Regions from separate parts of the Intestinimonas sp. MSJ-38 genome, predicted to be linked through region 2. Evidence: a T-box and tRNA genes for the amino acid it is inferred to sense, from the RefSeq annotation. Region 2 holds a T-box; the other holds one or more tRNA genes.
What was found. The T-box of region 2 lies ahead of tyrS (tyrosine--tRNA ligase). A T-box ahead of a tRNA ligase gene usually reads a tRNA of that ligase, here a tRNA-Tyr.
Positions count from the first base shown of each region.

Region 1: it encodes a tRNA-Tyr, which carries the amino acid that the T-box ahead of tyrS (tyrosine--tRNA ligase) is inferred to sense. The anticodon was not compared.

Region 1 is NZ_JAHLPO010000014.1:30,718-35,129, reverse strand. Features, by position in the region: gene KQI26_RS09850 (manganese efflux pump) at 1-360, shown strand, start outside; gene KQI26_RS09845 (HAD family hydrolase) at 439-1,071, shown strand; gene KQI26_RS09840 (helix-turn-helix domain-containing protein) at 1,375-2,448, opposite strand; tRNA gene KQI26_RS09835 (tRNA-Tyr) at 2,591-2,675, opposite strand; tRNA gene KQI26_RS09830 (tRNA-Thr) at 2,685-2,760, opposite strand; gene KQI26_RS09825 (helix-turn-helix domain-containing protein) at 2,859-3,551, opposite strand; gene pduL (phosphate propanoyltransferase) at 3,825-4,391, shown strand.
Region 2 is NZ_JAHLPO010000026.1:9,277-13,688, forward strand. Features, by position in the region: gene queA (tRNA preQ1(34) S-adenosylmethionine ribosyltransferase-isomerase QueA) at 1-834, shown strand, start outside; gene tyrS (tyrosine--tRNA ligase) at 879-2,105, opposite strand; T-box leader at 2,161-2,401, opposite strand; gene KQI26_RS12825 (cupin domain-containing protein) at 2,435-2,668, opposite strand; gene KQI26_RS12830 (ABC transporter permease) at 2,799-4,412, opposite strand, start outside.

The sequences.
Region 1 (4,412 bases), on a different contig from region 2:
GTGCGCAAATGGGGCGGAAGAGGAGAAATGCGGTTTCGTTTGTGGAGCTTTCGGTGTATCTTATGCCTGTATGCCGATCCCTCCCGGGCCGATGCCGACGGCTCCCGCAGCCTTTCCCCCAGGGAAGGTCTTTTGCTGGGAGCTGCCCTGTCTCTGGATGGGGCCGCCGCCGGAGTGGGAGCCGGTCTGGGAGGCATGGACCCACGCCTGCTGTTTCTTTTTTCCCTGCTGGCCACTTTGACACTGCTGGGCCTGGGGCATTTTCTGGGCCGGCGGATGGGGAAGCGGGGAGAGCGGGAAGTGGGCTGGTGCAGCGGCCTGCTCCTTTTGCTCCTGGCCTTTTTTCGCTTGATGGGATAGGAAAGGGGATTGATTTTCTCTTTTGAAAAAGGTATGATGCAAAAGGAAAAATACAGGGAAGAGACAGAGGAGAACAAGATGAAAACAGACGGCATTCTTTTTGATCTGGACGGCACTTTGTGGGACGCAGTGGAGGGGATTCTGGCGGCCTGGAATCAGGTGATCGCAGCCCATTCCGATCTGCGGGGGCCTTTGGAGTATTCGGAGCTTCAGGGCTATATGGGCCTGCCCATGGACGAAATCGCCCGGCGGATGTTCCCCATGTGCCTGGAAACAGAGCAGCAGCGGCTGCTGGAAGAATGCTGCCAGGAGGAGCATGAGGTGCTGGAAAAGCGGGGCGGAAAGCTCTATCCCCAGGTGGAGGAGACCTTGCAGGCCCTCAGCCGCAAGTTCCCCTTGTTTATCGTCAGCAACTGCGAGGATGGGTATATCCAGTGCTTCTTCCGGTCCATGGGCCTGGAAAAGTATTTCAAGGACATTGAGTGCTTTGGGGCCACCGGCCTTTCCAAAGGGGAGAACAACAAGCTCATCATCCGCCGCAATGGTCTGAAACAGCCGGTGTATGTGGGAGATACCCAGGGGGATTCCCAGGCGGCCCGGCAGGCAGACATTCCTTTTGTGTTTGCCCGCTATGGCTTTGGAGATACCGAAGACTACGATACCGCCATCGATCATTTTGCCCAGCTTGTGGAGCTGATGGAGGAAATATAATTAAACAGACTGTCGAAAAACCTATATAACGAAAAGGGTCGTCCGCCCTACCCCTATCAATCCGCAAAAAGCCACGACCTGTGCGTGGCTTTTTGCACTTCTCAAGGGCGGGGCGCCCCGCTGGTCCGGTGGCCGGACGGCCATACTTTCTTTGCCTTTCTGCATCGGACCTGCCCAGCGCGGGAGCGCAGTATGGGAGCGGAGGCACTCCGCCAGCCCCTTGCAAAAACTCGAAAAAGTGGCCTAAGCCACTTTTTCGACACGCTCAAAGAAGGGGCCCGCTTTAGAGAGCGGGCCCCTTCTTTATGGGTTGGATTTCGGAAAGGCACTCTTTTGCCATTTTTTCATCCAAAGGGCATATTGGGGCAGGCCCCGGAGGAATGCACACGCCGGGTCTTCTTCCACCCCGTTTACCATCATGCGCAGCATCATCTGCTGGCCCTTGCTGGCTCCGTCTTTTTCCGGCAAGTGACAGTAGAGAGGGGAATCGGAAAAGGGAGCCGGGCGGTGAATGCTCTGGAAGATCTCCTCCAGCAGAGCCAGGGTCTGAGGGCCGTCCTGACGGAGAAGAGCCAGCTGGAAGGAAAGAGAAAGACGGGAAGCAGCAGGAAGGTGGAGAGCCTCCGCAGTACCTTGGGAAGCGGCGGCAAAGGCTTCGGCCCGATCCAGGTCCTTTTCTTCTGCGGCCAGATCCATCAGGTGGCTCAGCACTTCCAGGACGCCATTTCCCCGGGTGAAGAGTTCCTGCTCCAGCAGCGTCCATGCGGCTGCAATGTTTCCCTCTTTTCGGGCTAAAGAGACCTGGAGAAGCTGTTTGTTTTTGTGGGATTGAGGAAGCTGCTCCAGCAAAGGTCTGGCTTCTTCCAGTTGATTTTGGGCAATGTAGCGGCCGGCTAGAAGAGCGCAGGCCCATTGGCTGATCTGGGGATCATGGCTGTTTGCAGCTCGCTGATAAAGCTGCAAAACTTCCTGGCGGAAGGGTTCGGCTTCTTCTTCCTTTGGAGGAAAAAGACTTAGAATCCCCTCCAGCAATGGAGCCATGGTGTAGGTCAGAAGATCACAGGAGGGAAATTCCTGCATCTTTTCCCGGGCCAGCTGGAAAGCAGCGGCACAGCCTTGCTCCTGGGCCACTATGGTGACTTGTTCTGAAAAGCGTCCGATCTCTTCCGGGGTCAGGTCATCCTGGAAGGAAAGCAAGGTGTTCAGATCCACGCCCAGAGCCCGGGCCAGGGCGGGAAGCAAGGTGATATCGGGATAATTCAGCCCTTTTTCCCATTTGTTCACCGCCGGAGAAGAGACCCCCAGAAGCTGGGCCAGGGCTTCCTGGGTCAATCCCTGGCAGTGCCGGCGGGTGCGGATGATTTCGTTGATTTTCATGAAGCTCCCTCCTTTGCCTCCATCATAACAGAGGGGCAGCGGAGACGCAACGGAGGGGTACGACAGAAAAAGGGCAAAAAATTAACCCCTGGTTAAGGGGCGAGAAAATTAAAAATGCCCAGACGCTATTGCATCCGGGCATTGGTGGGAGAGGACGGATTCGAACCATCGAAGCGAAACGCAACAGATTTACAGTCTGCCCCCTTTGGCCACTCGGGAACTCTCCCATATGAAATTGGAGCTGGTGGACGGATTCGAACCCCCGACCTGCTGATTACAAATCAGCTGCTCTACCAGCTGAGCTACACCAGCTTGTTTGCCACCACATCTGGCGCGAGATATAATATACCACAGCTTTTCCCCTTTGGCAAGGGGTTTTTACAAAAAAGTTTGAGAAAATTTTTCGACCCCTATTCTTGGTCAGGGGCCATTTTCTCCAGAGACTCGGACACATTGTGGAGCACCGACAGAAGAGCGGGGGCCAGATTGGGATATTCCTGGCTGAGCCCGTCGATGGAAAGGTCGGGGAACTCCAGCGGCTCCCGGCTGTCCTGGTTGGAGGAGGCCAGAGCACGCAGGCGGTATTCACGCATTTTCATTTCGGCGTCGCACAGATCGGAAAACAGATGGGCGGCTACCGGGAACATGGTGTCGGAATATTTCCCCGAGATCATATATACATAGCGATAGGCCTTGTAGATGGCGGCGGACAGATAAGCCGACACATCGCCGATCAGGCCTTTGTGGCCCACTTTGCCCAGAATGTCCAGCAGAATGCCGGAGGAGTTGACCAGCAGCTTCTTTTGGAGCATGGCAGAAACACTGCCCCGCAGCACATTGCCCTTTTCCTCCGAAAGGTCCCCCAGCTCTTCCACCGAGATGGCGGCCCCTTCCCGGGACATGGTGCGGCCCAGCAAGTAATCGCAGGAAACGCCGTAGAAGTCGGCGGCCCGGACCACAAAGCTCAGTCCCGGCTCCCGTACGCCGTTTTCATAATGAGACAGCAACGCCTGGGAAATACCCAGTGCCTCGGCTGCCTTTTTTTGGCTGAGTTTTTTCTCCTGCCGCAAAAGCGACAGCGTCCGGGGGAAATCGGTAACCATGTGGCCTCTAACCTCACGAATGAATTTGTAGAATGTGTAAAGAAGTAAAGATACTTGCTTATAGTATAATCCGATGAATACCCTTTGTAAAGGTGCATTTTGTCACAACTATGGGTAAAAAAGAGAAAAATCCAAAAGTGGGGCGAAAAAACACCCCTGGGACACAAATATTTTTCCCCTCGCCGTTGCGCAACCGGCGGGGATGTGTTAAATTATAGAGAGGAAACAAACAATTTGCCCCCATGGAACAAAGAACAAAGGAGATAGAGAACAATGGCCAATGTGATCATCGAAACCTCTGCAAGACATCTGCATCTGAGCCGCAAGGATCTGGACACCCTCTTTGGCGCCGGCTATCAGCTGACCCCCAAAAAGGACCTGAGCCAGCCCGGTCAGTTTGCCTGCAACGAAAAAGTCAAGGTGGAAGGACCCAAGGGTTCCCTGAACATGAGCATCCTGGGGCCGGAAAGAAGCGCTTCCCAGGTGGAAGTTTCCTTCACCGACGCCCGTGCTCTGGGCATCCAGGTTCCCGTCCGTGAAAGCGGCGACATCGAAGGCTCCCCCAGCGTCAAGCTGGTCGGCCCTGCCGGTGAAGTCACCATTCCCTGCGGCGTCATCGCTGCCAAGCGCCACATCCACATGACTCCCGCCGACGCTGAGAAGCTGGGCCTGAAGGACAAGGATGTGGTCAGCGTCAAGACCTCCGGCGAGCGTTCCGTCGTCTTTAACGAGACTGTGGTTCGTGTGTCCGACAAGTTCCTGCTGCGTATGCACATCGATACCGATGAAGCCAACGCCGCCGGCATTGCCGGTGAAGTGGAAGGCGAAATCATCCGCTAACAACCAAAACAAAAGGGGCCG
Region 2 (4,412 bases):
CCGGCCCGGCTCTATGGGCAAAAAACCGGCACCGGCGGCGCCGTGGAAGTGCTGCTTCTGAAAGACCTGGGAGACAGCCGCTGGGAGTGCATCGTCTATCCCGGCCGCCGGCTGAAAGAAGGGGCCAACATCACCTTTGGCGACGGCCGGCTCACCGCCACCATCGACAAAGTGCTGGAAACGGGCAACCGGATCATCTCCTTCCGCTATGAAGGCATCTTCCTGGAAATTCTGGAGGAACTGGGAGAAATGCCCCTGCCCCACTACATCAAAGAGCACCTTTCCGACCCGGACCGGTATCAGACGGTCTATTGCCGGGAACCTGGTTCCGCTGCCGCTCCCACGGCCGGGCTCCACTTCACCCCGGAGCTGATGGAGCGCATCCGGGAAAAAGGCGTGGTCTTTGCCCCCGTCACTCTCCATGTGGGCCTGGGCACCTTCCGCCCGGTGAAAGAAGAGGAGATCACCGACCATGTGATGCATTCGGAACAGTATTTCATCACCCCCCAGTCGGCGGAAATCATCAACCAGGCCCGGCAATCGGGACACCGGGTCATCGCCGTGGGCACCACTTCCTGCCGTACTCTGGAAACCGTCACCGATGAAAACCATGTAACGCACCCCGGGGAAGGCAACACCGATATTTTCATCTATCCCGGCTATACCTTCAAAGGGCTGGACGCCCTCATCACCAATTTCCATCTGCCGGAGAGCACTCTGGTGATGCTGGTTTCCGCTCTGGCCGGTCGGGAAAACATTCTCAATGCCTATCGCCAGGCCGTGGAGGAAAAATACCGGTTCTTCAGCTTTGGCGATGCCATGTTCATCTGCTGAACGCATAAAAAAAGAAGCCCTTTTGGGGCTTCTTTTTTTGTCTGTTATTCTCCCATCTGCACCAGATGGAAGACCTTTTTGCCCTTTTTGATGATAAACTCCTGAGCAAGATCCTGGGCGGTAAAACGCACGGTGGGATCGGTGACCTTTACCCCTTTCACCAGCACGCCGCCCTGGGTGATCAGACGCCGGGCCTCGCCCTTGGAAGGCGTCAGGCCGCACTTGACCATCAGATCCAGCAGGCCGATGGCGCCACCCTGCAAATCGGCAGATGTCAGTGTGGTAGAAGGCATGTTGCTGGTGTCGCCCCCGCCGGCAAAGAGACCACGGGAGGCTTCCTGGGCCTTCTGGGCTTCCTCTTCCCCATGAACCATCCGGGTCAGTTCGAAGGCCAGAATCTCCTTGGCCTGGTTCAGCTGTGCGCCTTCCCAGCTGTCCATCTCCTGGATCTGCTCCAGGGGCAGGAAGGTGAGCATCCGGATGCACTTGAGCACATCGGCATCCTCCACATTCCGCCAGTACTGGTAGAACTCGTAGGGCGATGTCTTGTTGGGGTCCAGCCACACGGCGTTGCCAGCGGTCTTGCCCATCTTGTTGCCCTGGGAGTCGGTGAGCAGAGTGATGGTCATGGCGTGGGCATCCTTGCCCAGCTTTTTGCGGATCAGCTCGGTGCCGCCCAGCATATTGCTCCACTGGTCGTCGCCACCAAACTGCATATTGCAGCCCTCGTGCTGGAACAGATGATAGAAGTCATAAGACTGCATGATCATGTAGTTGAATTCCAGGAAGGACAGACCCTTTTCCATCCGCTGCTCATAGCACTTGGCCCGCAGCATATTGTTCACCGAGAAGCAGGCGCCCACTTCCCGCAGAAGCTCCACATAATTCAGTTTCAGCAGCCAATCGGCGTTGTTGAGCATCTTGGCCTTGCCTTCGCCGAACTCGATGAATTTCTCCATCTGGCGCTTGAAGCACTGGGCGTTGTAATCGATGTCTTCCTTGGTGAGCATCTTCCGCATATCGGTGCGGCCGGAGGGGTCGCCGATCATGGTAGTGCCGCCGCCGATGAGGGCGATGGGCCGGTTGCCCGCCATCTGCAGCCGCTTCATCAGGGTCAGGGCCATGAAATGACCGGCGGTCAGGCTGTCGGCTGTGCAGTCAAAGCCGATGTAAAACACCGCTTTGCCTTCGTTGATCATCTTGGAGATCTCTTCTTCGTTTGTCACCTGGGCCACAAGGCCTCGGGCTTTCAGTTCCTCATACACTGTCATTGATTCATTCCTCCTATGGGGGCAGGAACGCAAAAACGCCCTCTGCCAAAAATAAGCAGAGGGCGAAAAATCCGCGGTACCACCTCTATTTGCGTCCCCCTTGCGGAAAGACGCCTCCACGAGTGCAAACACACTCCTGCGCTGTAACAGGCGCACCTGTGACCGCCTACTCCCCTTCGTGGGTTTTGGGGTCCCGCTCACGGAGGTATTTCACAAGATCCTTGCAGCCGTTTCCACCAACCACGGCCTCTCTGCAGCCAAGCGCTCCTGCTACTTTTTCCGATCATCGCATTTGATAGAGCTTATTTTATCCTGTTTTTCCCCGTTTGTCAACCATCGGCCTGTTCCGGCGGATGCTCCAGCCGGATGCCCACGGAAAAGATCTTCACCATCTGGGAAGTGTTGTTCTGCCATTTATGCTTACAGTTGGAAGAAATCCACATGCTGTCGCCGGGATACAGGGTATATTCCTGTTCATCGATCCAAGCATGGAGCACCCCTTCGATAACATATAAATATTCTAATTGAGGCTGATGGCCGCCAGACCTCGCTCCGCCTGGGATAAAAACCCCACCGAAAGCTCGGAAAGCTGGCGCAGCATCTTTATTTTACACCAATGAGCAGAATTGTACAAATGGAAAAAACAGCCTTTGAGAGCCTGCCCAAGACAGACTCCCAAAGGCTTGTTGACTTTTATTCCTGCCGCAGACGGTCCACCACGGAACGGCGCCGGGCCGCCCGGCCACTGAACAGAGGAATCGCCGCACCCATCACCGCAAACAGCGGCAAAATCATCAAAATAGGCCAAACCGTAAAACGATAGGTGAAAAACCACAGCATATGGTTTAAGGTTCTGCTCAAGAAGGGCACAGCAATGAGCACCAGCACCGTTGCCAAAACGGCGGCCCCCAGCGTATACAGCAGTCCTTCCAAAGACAGCAAGATCTGCATTTGCCGGGTGGTCATGCCGATGGACTGGAGCACCGCCAGCTCCCGCCGGCGAGCTGCAATCCCAGTGAGAATGGCATTGAAGAAGTTCAATACACCCACCAGCCCCACCACAAAACTCAAGGCCCCGCCCAGGATCAAAAACATCCGGCGCACATTTTCAAATTCCCCGGCATAGGTGCTTTTGCTCTCATAATCCAACTGAGGATTTTGGTTTTCCGTGTAATCCTGAAGAAAACTCTCCATGGATGCATTGGACTTTTTCGTCGTATCGAAAGCATAGTACATCACACAGCGGGTACCGGTATCACGGACAAAGGCATCTGCTCCCAGAACAAACTCATCTGCGCCAAAATAGCGATAGCTGAACGCATTGGGAACGGTCACCAAGGCGGTCACCGTATATTCCACATCCCGGTATTCTACTGCCCGCGCAATGCAATTTACCTCGTTGGGAACATCCTCTAACTTCTCGTAGACCTGGCCGGTAATGGGATCATAATACTCATATCGCTCCACATACCGCAAAGTCACTTTGTCTCCCAGCTTGGCCCAGTGGCTGTTCTCCTCTGCTTTCCCATAGTCGTCTTCCGGATAGACTGCGGCCATGGCGTAACTATCCGGCTGACTGAGAGCGGAAAGATCGCCTTCCAGCACAGTCAAATGGTCCAGAGCAAAAGACTCCATGCCATAAAGCTGGGCCCTGTCTGCCAAAAGCCCCTCCGGGGTTCGCTCCATATAACCGATCATGGAATCGATCTGCTCCTGAGAGTTCCACTGGCTCTGAACCGAACGGTAATAATCTTCGGTGACAAATTCCTCAACGGGGGTCACTTTGCCATAGATTCTGCCGCTCTCTGTAATGCCTCCCTGGGCATCAATGACATCGATCACCTCTTCCGGCACGGCCGTTTCCTCACTGAAGCTATCCGTGGATTGGAATTTTCCCCCGTCCGCCACAATGAAATCACTGGCAGTAAATCCGGAAATGAATTTTTCCATATCAAAGCTTCCGGCAAAGGTGACCGTCATGGTGAGAAGCACCACCGCCAAAGCCAAAGAAAGCATGGTCACAGCGGTTTTTCCCCGATTGCGCCCCAGATTGGCCCAGGCCATGGACAACAGGGATACCTTCCCATCTTCTTTTTTCTCCTTACTGCGGGAAACTTTTCCTTCGGTATAACGCACCGCTTCCACCGGCGAGACCCTTCCCGCCACCTTTCCCGGGCGCCTGCAAGAGATGAAAACGGTCACCAAAGCAAAGGCGGCCGATGCTGCAAAAAGAACCGGGCTGACCGATACCATTTCAGTGACTCCGTTGAGGCGGGCCGCCACCAGCGGGGTGAGAACCCCTCCCAG